2 regions of the Cupriavidus sp. UME77 genome follow, and region 2 is predicted to be linked to the other one. Evidence: predicted binding sites of a transcription regulator. Region 2 holds the regulator's gene; the other holds the start of a gene.
What was found. Region 2 encodes LexA, which represses DNA repair genes until DNA is damaged. Its sites were predicted from a motif close to ACTGTATNNNNATACAGT; they were not measured.

Region 1 (6,965 bases), on a different contig from region 2:
TGGTAGTAGATGTTGTCGGTTTCATCGGCCCGCAGGATTTCGCGCGCGGACAGGGGCAACTGCAGCGTGACGCGCCCGTTGACCTCGCGCACCTGCTGCGACAGCACGATGGCGCTGGCCTCCAGCGAGCGGTCGAAGGGCCCGTTGGCAATGGACTTCGCCACCAGGTAGGTCACGGCAATGCTCATCGGCCACAGCAGCAGCAGCGGCGCCAGCATCCAGTCCAGGATTTCGCCGAACAGCGAACGCGGCGACGGATGGCCCGCGCTGTCTTCAAGGTGCGGCAGGGCGTCGGCCAGCGTTTCGTCGCTGACGATCTCATCGGGCGGGGAGGGCGCGCGCGCGGGCCGTGCGGCCCGCGCGCGCCGCCGGGGCAGTCGCAGCAGGCTCATGGGGAGGAGGTGGTCGGGCAGGTCTTGGCGGTGTCGCCGGCATGCCGTCAAAGGGAAACGGCGCCGATGCCGATTCCGATTCCGATTCCGATTCTAATGGCGCTTTCTAGTCGTGCGTCACGGCGGCCTGGAATTTCTCCAGGCAGTAGCCCAGCCCGCGCACCGTGGCAATGCGGATCCCGCCCACCTCGATCTTCTTGCGCAGCCGGTGCACATAGACTTCGATGGCATTGTTGCTGACCTCCTCGCCCCATTCGCACAGGTGGTCGACCAGTTGCTCCTTCGATACCAGCCGCCCGGTGCGGGTGAGCAGGATCTCCAGCAGTCCGACCTCGCGCGCGGAGAGATCCAGCATCTGCTCGTTCAGGTAGGCGATGCGGCCAACCTGGTCGAAGGCCAGCGGGCCGTGGTGCGTGAGCGTGGCGCCACCGCCGGCGCCGCGCCGCACCAGCGCGCGCACGCGGGCTTCCAGCTCGGACAGGGCGAAGGGCTTGGCCATGTAGTCATCGGCGCCCAGGTCCAGGCCCTTGACGCGCTCATCGACGCCGTCCGCCGCGGTCAGGATCAGCACCGGCAGCATGGCGCCGCGCGTGCGCAGGCGCTTGAGCACTTCCAGCCCGGGCATGCGGGGCAGGCCGAGATCGAGGATCAGGAGGTCGAAGGTCTGGGTCGAGAGCGCCGAGTCGGCTTCAACCCCACTGGCAACATGGTCGACGGCATAGCCGGAGTGACGTAATGAGCGTGTCAGGCCATCTGCCAGCACATCGTCATCTTCGGCGATCAGAATACGCATGGTTGTCTCCACCCTGGCCGGCTTAGTCGTCGCTTTACATCAAATGACGCGTGCGGGACTTGCCAAGCATACTGTTTTTTTATACAGTACTCGCTTGATCCGGTCGCGCAGTGAGCGGGCCGGATCGTACTGAATTTAGCAACGAATGTATTACCGACGTTTGCCCAATGTTTGCCCCTGCTGCCAGGTTCATTGTCATCAGGAGTTCGCAGCGCGGCGCGGGTCGGGCGGTTACCCGCAAAAGCAGGCAGCGCGCCACATGCGGCCTATTTATACACCATTGACGGAAGGACGACCATGGATGACGGCAAGAAGGCGGGTGCTGGCGTAAGCGCCGAAAAGCAGAAGGCGCTGGCGGCCGCGCTGGCCCAGATCGAGAAGCAGTTCGGCAAGGGCTCGATCATGAAACTGGGCGAGGCCGACATCGACCAGGATATCCAGGTCGTGTCGACCGGCTCGCTGGGCCTGGACATCGCGCTGGGCGTCGGCGGGCTGCCGCGCGGCCGCGTGGTGGAAATCTACGGTCCGGAATCCTCGGGCAAGACCACGCTGACGCTGCAGGTCGTGGCCGAAATGCAAAAGCTGGGCGGCACCTGCGCCTTTATCGATGCCGAGCACGCGCTCGACGTCAACTACGCCGGCAAGCTCGGCGTGTCCGTGGGCGACCTGCTGATCTCCCAGCCCGACACCGGCGAGCAGGCACTGGAAATCACCGACGCGCTGGTGCGCTCGGGCTCGGTCGACCTGATCGTGATCGACTCGGTGGCGGCCCTGGTGCCCAAGGCCGAAATCGAAGGCGAGATGGGCGATTCGCTGCCGGGCCTGCAGGCCCGCCTGATGAGCCAGGCGCTGCGCAAGCTGACCGGCACCATCAAGCGCACCAACTGCCTGGTGATCTTCATCAACCAGATCCGCATGAAGATCGGCGTGATGTTCGGCTCGCCCGAAACCACCACCGGCGGCAATGCGCTGAAGTTCTACGCCTCCGTGCGCCTGGACATCCGCCGCATCGGCTCGATCAAGAAGGGCGATGAGGTGATCGGCAACGAAACCAAGGTCAAGGTAGTCAAGAACAAGGTATCGCCGCCGTTCCGCGAAGCCTTCTTCGACATCCTCTACGGCCAGGGCATCTCGCGCCAGGGCGAAATCATCGACCTCGGCGTGGACGCCAAGGTCGTCGAGAAGTCGGGCGCGTGGTACAGCTACAAGGGCGAGAAGATCGGTCAGGGCAAGGACAACGCGCGTGAATACCTGCGCGAAAATCCCGACATCGCCGACGAGATCGAGAACAAGGTGCGCGAGTCGCTGGGCGTGGTCCTGATGAACGGCACGCCGGCCACCGCCGGCGCCGTGGTCACCGCCGAAGACTGAGCTTCGCTGGCCGGGGCATGCCCGGCCGCGATCCCCACCCCGGGGCGGGACGCGCAGCGACGCGCGCCGCCCCGGTTTGCATTTTTGAAGTGCATCCATAAAACGCATTGATAAAGCCCGCTGTTCCTGCGCGGTATTCAAGCGCACCTTCCCCATGGCTACCCGTCCACCTCTCTCCCTGAAAGCCCGCGCCGTCGGCTACCTGTCGCGGCGCGAGCACAGCCGGGCGGAGCTGGCGCGCAAGCTGGCCCCGCACGCCGAGTCTCCCGAGGCCCTGGAGCAGTTGCTGGATGCGCTGGAGCGCGAGAACTGGCTGTCCAACGCGCGCTTTGTCGACAGCCTGGTGCACCGGCGCGCGGCCCGCTATGGCGCCGCGCGCGTGATGCAGGAAGCCCGCACCCATCAGCTCGGCGGCGATCAGCTCGCCGACCTGCAGGATCGCCTGCGCGGGTCGGAGCTGGAGCGCGGCCGCGCGGTCTGGCAAAAGCGTTTTGGCACGCCGCCCGCCACGCCCGAAGACAAGGCCAAGCAGATCCGCTTTATGGTCGCCCGCGGCTTTTCCCGCTCGGTGGTGAGCCAGGTGATCAAAGGGGCGGACGAGTGGCTGGATGGCAGTGACTGACGTTCGCCGACACGGCCGCCTCAAGTTCAAGTGATGCCGCTGTGATGCCGCGGTAATGTCACGGCCATGTCCTGCACCGGTTTCGGGCGCATACCTGCTTTGCCAGTAGGCGTATTCCGAATCTTCGCACCCTGTTCATGTCTTGATGCTTTAGGCCGTTTGCGCCGCAATGCCGTGATTTTTCCGCATGCGCGGGGCTTGCCCGTCGCTCGACAATCGCCGACAACAGCACCGCGCGCAGTTTGTTCCCGGCGAGCGTTGTCCGGCATGTTAAAATCCTGCGGTTTTCCGGCCCAGCCGTCCATTTCTCCCGCTCCTGCCTGGTGTTATGCCGCTTTCCCCGCCCGTCAATCGCGCCCTGCGTCACCGTCGTGCCATCACGGCGGAGGCCTATCTTAGGGACGATGGCCTATGGGACATCGAGGCGCGCCTGACTGACACCAAGCCGCGCGAGATTCCGCTGGCCGGCGGCGGCGTGCGCCCGGTGGGCGAGCCGCTGCACGATTTGTGGCTGCGCGTCACCATCGACCTGCGCATGAACGTCGTGGACGCCGATGCCTGTTCCGACTGGGTGCCTTATCCCGGCCAGTGCGACACCATCGGCCCGGCCTACCGCAAGCTGATCGGCCTGAACCTGATGAAGGGTTTCCGCAAGTCGGTGAAAGAGCGCCTGTCGGGCGTGGCCGGATGCACCCATTTGACCGAGTTGGCCGGCGTATTGCCGACCACCGCGATCCAGGCATTCGCCGGCGATGTGTTCAACATTCGCGACGGCGGTGCAGAAGACACCAGTACCGAACCGCCTTACCAGTTGCACGGCTGCCATGCCCTGCATTTCGAAGGCGAGGTCGTACGCCAGTTTTACCCCCGCTGGTATGGTCACCAGCCAAAACCGAGGATCAAGACCGAAGGGTCATCGACCCCGGCGGCGCAGCCAGCGGAGGCGCTCGCCGCCCCCGCCGACGGCGCCATGTCCCGCAGGTCAACCGGCACTTCTGGCTAAGCCAGGCCGGCCTGCAGTCCGCCGAGATTTCATCTCCACACTTTTACGCCTACCCGAAAGGAAACACGCATGAATATCCATGAGTACCAAGGCAAGGAAATCCTGCGCAAATACAATGTGCCGGTTCCGCGCGGCATCCCCGCGTTCTCGGTCGAAGAGGCCCTGAAGGCTGCTGAACAACTGGGCGGCCCGGTATGGGTCGTCAAGGCGCAGATCCACGCGGGCGGCCGCGGCAAGGGCGGCGGCGTGAAGGTGGCCAAGAGCATCGACGAGGTCAAGACCTACGCCACCAACATCCTCGGCATGACCCTGGTCACGCACCAGACCGGCCCGGAAGGCAAGAAGGTCAACCGCCTGCTGATCGAAGAAGGCGCTGACATCAAGAAGGAACTGTACGTCAGCCTGGTGGTTGACCGCGTTTCGCAAAAGGTCGCCCTGATGGCCTCCAGCGAAGGCGGCATGGACATCGAGGAAGTCGCTGCCCACAGCCCGGAAAAGATCCACACGCTGATCATCGATCCGTCGGCCGGCCTGCTCGACGCGGACGCTGACGACATCGCCCGCAAGATCGGCGTGCCCGACGCAAGCGTGGCGCAAGCCCGCCAGGCCCTGCAAGGCCTGTACAAGGCATTCTGGGACACCGACGCCTCGCTGGCTGAAATCAACCCGCTGATCCTGACCGGCGACGGCAAGGTGATCGCACTGGACGCCAAGTTCAACTTCGACTCCAACGCCCTGTTCCGTCACCCGGAAATCGTCGCTTACCGCGACCTGGACGAAGAAGATCCGGCTGAAATCGAAGCGTCGAAGTTCGACCTGGCCTACATCTCGCTGGACGGCAACATCGGCTGCCTGGTGAACGGCGCTGGCCTGGCCATGGCCACCATGGACACCATCAAGCTGTTCGGCGGCGAGCCGGCCAACTTCCTGGACGTGGGCGGCGGTGCCACCACCGAGAAGGTGACCGAAGCCTTCAAGCTGATGCTGAAGAACCCGAACCTGAAGGCCATCCTGGTCAACATCTTCGGCGGCATCATGCGTTGCGACGTGATCGCCGAAGGCGTGATCGCTGCATCCAAGGCCGTGTCGCTGTCCGTGCCGCTGGTCGTGCGCATGAAGGGCACCAACGAAGAGATCGGCAAGAAGATGCTGGCCGACTCGGGCCTGCCCATCATCGCTGCCGATACCATGGAAGAAGCTGCCCAGAAGGTCGTGGCTGCTGCCGCGGGCAAGTAAGCCAGACGCGAACACGAACGCCAGCAGCGCGCCGGGGCCAGGCCTTCGCGCGCTGCTTTGAGCCAAGCAAAGGATTACAGCATGTCGATTCTGATTAATAAAGACACCAAGGTCATCACCCAGGGCATCACCGGCAAGACCGGCCAGTTCCACACCCGTGGCTGCCGCGACTATGCCAATGGCAAGAACTGCTTCGTTGCCGGCGTGAACCCGAAGAAAGCGGGCGAAGACTTCGAAGGCATTCCCATCTACGCAAGCGTCAAGGATGCCAAGGCATCGACCGGCGCCACCGTGTCCGTGATCTACGTGCCGCCCGCAGGCGCCGCTGCCGCCATCTGGGAAGCCGTTGACGCTGACCTGGACCTGGTGGTCTGCATCACCGAAGGCATCCCCGTGCGCGACATGATGGAGCTCAAGGACAAGATGGCCAAGGGCAACAAGAAGACCCTGTTGCTGGGACCGAACTGCCCGGGCCTGATCACGCCTGACGAAATCAAGATCGGCATCATGCCGGGCCACATCCACCGCAAGGGCCGCATCGGCGTGGTGTCGCGCTCGGGCACGCTGACCTATGAAGCAGTCGGTCAGCTGACCGCGCTGGGCATGGGCCAGTCGTCGGCAGTCGGCATTGGTGGCGACCCCATCAACGGCCTGAAGCACATCGACATCATGAAGATGTTCAACGACGATCCCGAAACGGACGCCGTGGTCATGATCGGCGAAATCGGTGGTCCGGACGAAGCCAACGCGGCTTACTGGATCAAGGAAAACATGAAGAAGCCGGTGGTTGGCTTCATCGCTGGCGTGACCGCGCCTCCGGGCAAGCGCATGGGCCACGCCGGCGCGCTGATCTCGGGCGGTGCCGACACGGCGCAAGCCAAGCTGGAAATCATGGAAGCCTGCGGTATCAAGGTCACCAAGAACCCGTCGGAAATGGCTCGCCTGCTCAAGTCGATCCTGTAAATACCGATATGCAGCCTCCCGCCTCCGGGCGGGAAAGCTTGCCGGAGCCGGAGCGCTCGCGTGACTGCGACCGCACACCGGCTCTCCATGCCCCCGCCACCGTGCGGGGGCATGTCATTCTGGAGTACCGTTACCTAGGGTATCTCCCAAGGTGCGCGACATGCCGATTGAAACCGAATCGAAAGCTTGATACGGTAAATCTTCATGTCTGAAGACTCAGACATCCGAAATTCCGCAGGCGTCGCAGTTTTTGGCGGCGCCATGTGGCGTTCGAATCATAATTTAAGAAACTCGAGGAGCTTTACCGTGGAACTGCTGTCCTCCACCGCTTTCTGGATTGCGTTGGGATCCATCATCCTGACCAACATCGTGCTATCCGGCGACAACGCCGTGGTGATCGCGCTGGCCTCCCGCAACCTCCCGCCCGCCCAGCAGAAGAAGGCCATCTTCTGGGGCAGCGCCGCCGCCATCATCATGCGGGTGGTGCTCACGGTAGCCGCGGTCAAGCTGCTGAGCCTGCCGTACCTGAAGATCGTCGGCGCCATCCTGCTGGTCTACATCGGCGTGCAACTGCTCACCGGCGAT
Region 2 (6,965 bases):
GGCAACCAGGGATCGCCGCGACTTTCTTGCCCTTCTTGGCGGCGTGCTGCTGCTTACCGGTCGCGCGGGTGCGGAAGACCTGATCGGGGAGAGCCTGAACGGCGATTGGCTGGTATCGGTGTCCGGCGAGGCGCGCGAGCGCCTGCTGCGGATTGCCGGCGCGGCTATGGCAGGTGGGCAACTGAGTGCGGGTGACTTGCGCTACTGCTGGCTGGATGCGAAGGCCTTCGCGCCGGCACGCGACTTCAGGGGCAGCGTGAGCGGCGACACGCTGCGCATCGCGTTCTACACCAATGCCAATTCGTTGATCGAGGCGGAGTTGCGTGTGGGTGAGCAGACCATCCTGGGCACTTTCATCAACGCCAAGGGCCGCAAGGCTGAGGTGCGGCTCACATGGCTGTCGGCTGATGAGGTCAATGCGCTGCGTGCCGACGCGACGCAGGCGGGCGGTCCAAGGAAGGGCGGTGTAGGTCGCTATCCTGCACAGGGTCGCCTGGTTGCCGGTCCAGGCTCGCGCATCGTGCTCGGCTATGTTGGCGCGGTCAACTGCCCCGCGTGCCGCGGCTATGAGGCTGAGTATTTCGGTCGCACGGAGAAGATGAAAGTCTCGCTGCCGGCGTTCGACCAGATCGACTACATCACTATCAAGCTAGGCGGCTTTCGTGGGGTGGTCCGGCCGCAAGACCTGCCGCCTTACCTGTCCTGGGCCGGTGGCGATCGGCCTGGCGGCAGGCCGATCCTGCAGAACCATGGCACACCGTTTTTCCTGGCGGCGGTGGGTGAGCAGATCTGGGGGCAGGGGCATGGTGTGTCGGGGCTGGAAGGCATCGTGCTGCCGCAGATCCGGCTGGCGCTGGCTGAACGCGGCATGACGTAGAGCATGAATCGACGGCCCTGCCGTTAGGCGGCGGGGTGGGGATGAGGGTGCTGAGTATTCCCACCGTGGGAATATGGCGGGAATAGAACACCGCTTTGGGACGCACAAACAAAAACAGCGCCTTGGCTAAGGCGCTGTTTTGTAAAGCAAATTCTTGGGGTGGCTGATGGGACTCGAACCCACGACGACAGGAATCACAATCCTGGACTCTACCAACTGAGCTACAGCCACCGTCGATGTCGTTCTGCTTGGTGCCGAACGACGAAGAACAAGATCATACAATGCAAAGAGCCGGATGGCTAGTACTCTGCACAAATTTTTTTAGTGCCACCTGCTTAACCAGCCAGCTTGGAGGATTCCTCCAACTCGAGCATTCGGCAGATAGCGGCCATGCTGCCAACCATGGTGCGTCGTTGTGCGCCCTGGTAGATGCGTACGCCTTTGGACTGGCGGAAGGGCACGGGCTTGACGGGGCGGCGGGCGGAGAGGCGGTTGGCTGGCAGCATGGCTACACCTGGTGACTTGCAACAACAGTTAGCGGTACCCGCTACGCGGGTGCGTTGGCACAATCGGGTGTCGGCTTGTACGGGCTTCGCCCGCCTCAGCCGCACTCGTCAGAAGGCGCCGGGGCGGATGAGGCCGACAGCGATGCCCTCCAGTGAGAACTCTTCACGGCCGGCTTGCACGATGATGCTGGGGAAGTCGGGGTTCTCGGCAATCAGCTCGATGGTGTCGCCGCGGCGGTTGAGGCGTTTGACGGTGACGTCGTCGCCCAGGCGCGCTACAACGATCTTGCCGTTGGCGGCTTCGCTGGCGCGCTTGACGGCGAGCAGGTCGCCATCAAGGATGCCGGCGTCGCGCATGCTGAGGCCACGGACCCGGAGGAGGTAATCGGGCTGCACGTCGAACACCGAGGCGTCGACCTGGTATTGGCGATCGATGTGTTCGGCGGCGAGGATCGGGCTGCCGGCTGCGACGCGCCCGACCAGTGGCAGGGTTAGCTGCATGACGCCGGCCATAGGCAGGGAGAACTGGTCGGGTAGCTCCGAGTCGCTGCGGGAGACCTTGAGGCGGATGCCGCGGGAGGCGCCGGGGGTGAGCTCGATCACGCCTTTGCGGGCCAGGGCACGTAAGTGTTCCTCGGCTGCATTGGGTGAGGAGAAGCCGAACTTGGCGGCGATCTCAGCGCGCGTGGGCGGGAAGCCCGTGTGCTGGAGGCTGCTGCGGATCAAGTCGAAAATCTGCTGCTGTCGCGGTGTCAGGGTCGCCATGGTCGCCGGTGTTTGAAAACACTGTATGTTTAAACAGTATGCTGTGATTTTATACAGTATCGAGTGAAGTGCAAGCGGAATTTTTGGGAGTTTGCGCATTGACAGGTGCGTCCCACGGATCTTGGCGCGTGCCGTGATGAGCGGGCAGAGGGTTACAATCCGCGGCACCTGAAGCGTGTTGCGCTGCTTGCTGTTCAACTTTTCTGGCTCCCGACCACATTCCCGCCATGTCTCTCCTGCCTCGTGTCGTCGTGCTCGCTACTGGCGGCACCATTGCCGGTTCTTCTTCCAACCCAGCTAGCAGCGCGAAGTACCAGGCGGCGACGGTGCCGGTGACAGCGCTGCTCGACGCGGTACCGGCGCTGGGCGCGGTGGCGCGGATCGAGGCCGAGCAGGTTGCACAGGTAGATAGCAAGGACATGTCGTTCGCGCTCTGGTCCAGGCTGGTGGGGCGCGTGGCGTACTGGTCCGCGCAGCCCGATGTGTCAGGCATTGTCATTACGCACGGCACCGATACCCTGGAAGAGACGGCCATGTTGCTGCACTTGGCTTGCGTGGGTACGGTGCCAGTTGTGCTGACGGCTGCGATGCGGCCGTCGACCTCGTTGTCGGCGGATGGCCCGTTGAACCTGCTGGATGCGGTGCGCGTAGCGGCGGATGTCGGCGCGATGGCCAAGGGCGTGCTGCTGGTGATTAATCAGGAGATCCACGCAGGGCGCGATGTGATGAAGGCGCACACATCGGCGGTGAATGCGTTTGTGTCGCCGGTATCCGGGCCGATTGGCTTTGTTCAGGACAACCTGGTGCGCTTTGTGCGCACCCCCGGCCGCTTGCCGGCCAGGGCCTGGCCGGTCCCTTGCGCATGGCCGCAGGTCGAGATCGTGGCCAGCTATGCGGAGCCGGGCCGGATCGTGGTGGATGCCTTGGCGCAGGCGGGCGTGTCGGGCCTGGTCGTGGCGGCCGCTGGCAACGGGTCGGTTCACCAGTCGCTGGTGGAGGCATTAGCTGACGCTGCTGGCGCGGGCGTGGCAGTGGTACGCAGTTCGCGCACAGGGGCAGGGCATGTGGCGATTCCTGCATCTCCCCGGCCGGCGGCGGGAATTTTTGTTTCGGCCGGCGACCTCAATCCTTATAAGGCACGCGTGCTCCTGGCGCTGGCTCTGGCTGCGGAGCCAGGATTGGCAAAGGATCCGGCGGCGCTGCAGGCACTATTCACTGAAAACTGAGGCGGCTTGCTCCCGATAGCAAAAGCACGCTATACTTTAAGGCTATTCAACCTTGCTGCACCGGACATGGCGCTCGGGCAGCTTATCCAAAAGGAGCGTCAATGCGTCATTACGAAATCGTATTTATCGTCCATCCGGACCAGAGCGAACAAGTCCCGGCCATGATCGAGCGTTACAAGACGCTGGTCACGTCCCAGGAAGGCCAGATCCACCGCGTGGAAGACTGGGGTCGCCGTCAGATGGCCTACATGATCCAGAAGCTGGCCAAGGCTCACTACGTTTGCCTGAACATCGAATGCGGCAAGGAAACCCTGGCTGAACTCGAACACGCGTTCAAGTTCAACGATGCTGTGCTGCGCCACCTCATCGTTCAGACCAAGAAGGCTGAAACCGCACCGTCCCCGATGATGAAGGAAGTGCAGCGCGAAGAAGCTCGCAAGGCCGCGCAACAGACCAGCGAAGTCCAGGCCGCCTAAGTGCGGACTGTTGTGGTTGCCGCCGGCGTTGATCGCCGCGGCGGCAAGTGCGGGCATCGGTGCGGGAGAGTGCGTTGAACCAGTTAAGGCTCTGCGCAACGCTCGCGGAACGCGATGCCTTGCGTTACACCCCGGCCGGGGTCCCCGTGGTCAACTGCATCTTGCAGTACGCGGGCGAGACGGTCGAGGCGCAAACGCCCAGGCAGGTGGAGTTCGCCATCGCCGCCATGGGAATTGGTCAGATCGGCCAGCGGCTTGAGCGTACCCCGCTCGGCGCGATGCTCGACTGCGAAGGATTCCTGGCCCGCAGGCACCGCAACAGCAAGGCTCTCGTCTTTCACATCACTGGATGTAAAGCATTCGAAAAGGATTGAATCATGGCATTCGTCAAACGTGACAACAAGAACAAGAAGCGCTTCCAACAGCAAAACCCGCTGTTCAAGCGCAAGCGCTTCTGCCGCTTCACCGTGGCTGGCGTGGAACAGATCGACTACAAGGATCTGGACACCCTGAAGGATTTCATCGGCGACAACGGCAAGATCACGCCGGCCCGCCTGACCGGCACCAAGGCGCACTATCAGCGTCAGCTCGACACGGCCATCAAGCGCGCGCGTTTCCTCGCGCTGATGCCCTACACCGACCTGCACAAGAACTGATCGGCCCTAGGTCCGTTAAGGAGAAAACACGATGCAAATTATTCTGCTTGAAAAAGTCATCAACCTGGGCAACCTGGGTGACATCGTTCGCGTGAAGGACGGCTACGCCCGTAACTTCCTGATCCCGAACAAGAAGGCCCGCCGCGCTACCCAGACCGCTATCAGCGAGTTCGAAGTCAAGCGCGCTGAACTGGAAAAGGCAGCCGCTGAAAAGCTGGCAGCTTCGCAAGCTGAAGGCGAAAAGCTGAGCGGCCTGACCGTGCAAATCACCCAGAAGTCGGGTGTGGACGGCCGCCTGTTCGGTTCGGTGACCAACGCCGACATCGCTGAAGCCCTGGCTGGCCAAGGCTTCAAGGTCGAGAAGGCGCAAGTGCGCCTGCCGAATGGTCCGCTGAAGGTTGTTGGCGACCACCCGGTCAGCGTCTCGCTGCACACCGACGTGCTGGTCGACGTGACGGTTTCCGTCCTGGGCGAACACGTCTAAGCATCGGCCTTGCTGCCGGTTCCCACTTGTCCTTCGGGCTGGTGGGAGCCAGATGGCAGCGCCGCTTGCTTGACCAAACAAAAAGGCAGGAGCATCGCGCTCCTGCCTTTTTGTTTGGCTGTGCCCCTTGCTTGCCTGATTGCCCGATTGCTACAGGGCGGGGCCGGTTGTCCCGCCGTCACACGGCAGGATGCCCCAACAGCCGGCTGCGAATTCTCCGCCGGCTCGCTGGCGCCGACCGTTATAATCCCCCCCTATGAACGCGCCTGTCGCAGACCCCCAACTAGACAATCTCAAGGTACCGCCGCATTCCATCGAGGCCGAGCAATCGGTGCTGGGTGGCCTGCTGCTGGACAATGCCGCCTGGGACCGTATCGCCGACTTCCTGAACGAAGCCGATTTCTATCGCTTCGATCACCGGATGATCTTCCAGAGCATCTCCCGATTGATCGCCGCCACCAAGCCGGCCGACGTCATCACCGTCTACGAGTCGCTGCAAGGTGCTGGCAAGGCGGAAGAGGTGGGCGGTCTGGCCTATCTGAATTCCCTGGCGCAGAACACGCCTAGCGCGGCCAATATCCGCCGCTATGCGGAGATCGTGCGCGAGCGCTCGGTGCTGCGCAAGCTGGTGACCGTGGCCGACGATATCGCTACCGCAGCCTTCGCCCCCAAAGGGCGCGAGGTGCGGGAACTGCTCGACGAGGCGGAATCCAAGGTGTTCGCCATCGCCGAGGAAGGCTCGCGCGGGCAGAAGGGGTTCCAGGAAATCCAGCCGCTGCTGACCCAGGTGGTCGAGCGCATCGACGAACTGTACCACCGTGACTCGAGCACCGACGTCACCGGCGTGCCTACCGGTTTTATCGACCTGGACCGCATGACCAGTGGTATGCAGGCCGGCGACCTGATCATCGTGGCGGGACGCCCCTCCATGGGTAAGACCGCTTTCTCGCTGAATATCGGCGAGCACGTGGCGGTGGAGCAGGGCCTGCCGGTGGCCGTGTTCTCAATGGAAATGGCGGGCACGCAGCTGGCCATGCGTATGCTGGGCTCGGTCGGTCGGCTTGACCAGCACCGCCTGCGTACCGGCCGTCTGCTTGACGAAGACTGGCCGCGGCTCACGCACGCCATCCAGCGCATGAACGATGCGCAATTGTTCATCGACGAAACGCCGGCACTGAGCTCGATGGAGCTGCGCGCGCGTTCGCGCCGGCTGGCACGCCAGTGCGGCCAGCTCGGGCTGATCGTCATCGACTACCTGCAGCTGATGTCAGGCTCGGGCGGCGGGGAAAACCGCGCCACCGAAATTTCGGAAATCTCGCGCTCGCTCAAGGGCCTGGCCAAGGAACTCAACTGCCCGGTGATTGCACTGTCCCAGCTGAACCGAAGCCTGGAGCAGCGCCCGAACAAGCGCCCGGTGATGTCCGATTTGCGTGAATCCGGCGCTATCGAGCAGGATGCCGACGTGATCCTGTTTATTTACCGCGACGAGGTTTACAACCCCGATTCGCAGGACAAGGGCACGTCCGAGATCATCATCGGCAAGCAGCGTAACGGCCCAATTGGCACCGTGCGGCTGACGTTCCTGGGGCAGTTCACCAAGTTCGACAACTTCAGCGGTGGCCCCGCCTTCTTCGACAACGACAACTGAAGCCAGTCCTGGCGCGGCTTGCCGGGCCTCGTGGCTCGGTGGCCACAGTCGATCGTGCTTGCCGCGTGTCAAAGTCCCCCGGCATCGCCGCACAAACCTGTAAAATATTGCGTTTTGATGACAGCCGCCCTCGGGCGGCTGTCGTTTAATGCGTATCCGCCTGATTCAGTAACTACCCGCGGCGCCCCCGCGCTTCGACAAGGAACATTCCATGTTCGGCCGATTCATGCCCACTGAGGGCAAGTTCTTCGAATACTTCAACCAGCATGCCGATTGCGCGGTGACCGCCGCCCGCGAGCTGGAAGTGCTGGTCAACGACCTGCCCAA

Region 1: a site for LexA is predicted at 1,256-1,273, ahead of recA (recombinase RecA). Genes of this name have one in related genera too.

Annotation. Positions count from the first base shown of each region.
Region 1 covers NZ_LZZU01000051.1:72,422-79,386, forward strand. The annotation lists gene A9975_RS21035 (sensor histidine kinase) at 1-392, opposite strand, end outside; gene A9975_RS21040 (response regulator transcription factor) at 499-1,185, opposite strand; gene recA (recombinase RecA) at 1,483-2,556, shown strand; gene recX (recombination regulator RecX) at 2,711-3,178, shown strand; gene A9975_RS21055 (hypothetical protein) at 3,205-3,483, opposite strand; gene A9975_RS21060 (DUF2889 domain-containing protein) at 3,507-4,181, shown strand; gene sucC (ADP-forming succinate--CoA ligase subunit beta) at 4,251-5,417, shown strand; gene sucD (succinate--CoA ligase subunit alpha) at 5,499-6,380, shown strand; gene A9975_RS21075 (TerC family protein) at 6,687-6,965, shown strand, end outside.
Region 2 covers NZ_LZZU01000006.1:291,673-298,637, reverse strand. The annotation lists gene A9975_RS03135 (hypothetical protein) at 44-877, shown strand; tRNA gene A9975_RS03130 (tRNA-His) at 1,033-1,108, opposite strand; gene A9975_RS03125 (hypothetical protein) at 1,213-1,383, opposite strand; gene lexA (transcriptional repressor LexA) at 1,492-2,148, opposite strand; gene A9975_RS03115 (asparaginase) at 2,376-3,374, shown strand; gene rpsF (30S ribosomal protein S6) at 3,476-3,850, shown strand; gene priB (primosomal replication protein N) at 3,925-4,224, shown strand; gene rpsR (30S ribosomal protein S18) at 4,228-4,506, shown strand; gene rplI (50S ribosomal protein L9) at 4,538-4,990, shown strand; gene A9975_RS03090 (replicative DNA helicase) at 5,247-6,638, shown strand; gene A9975_RS03085 (DUF47 domain-containing protein) at 6,850-6,965, shown strand, end outside.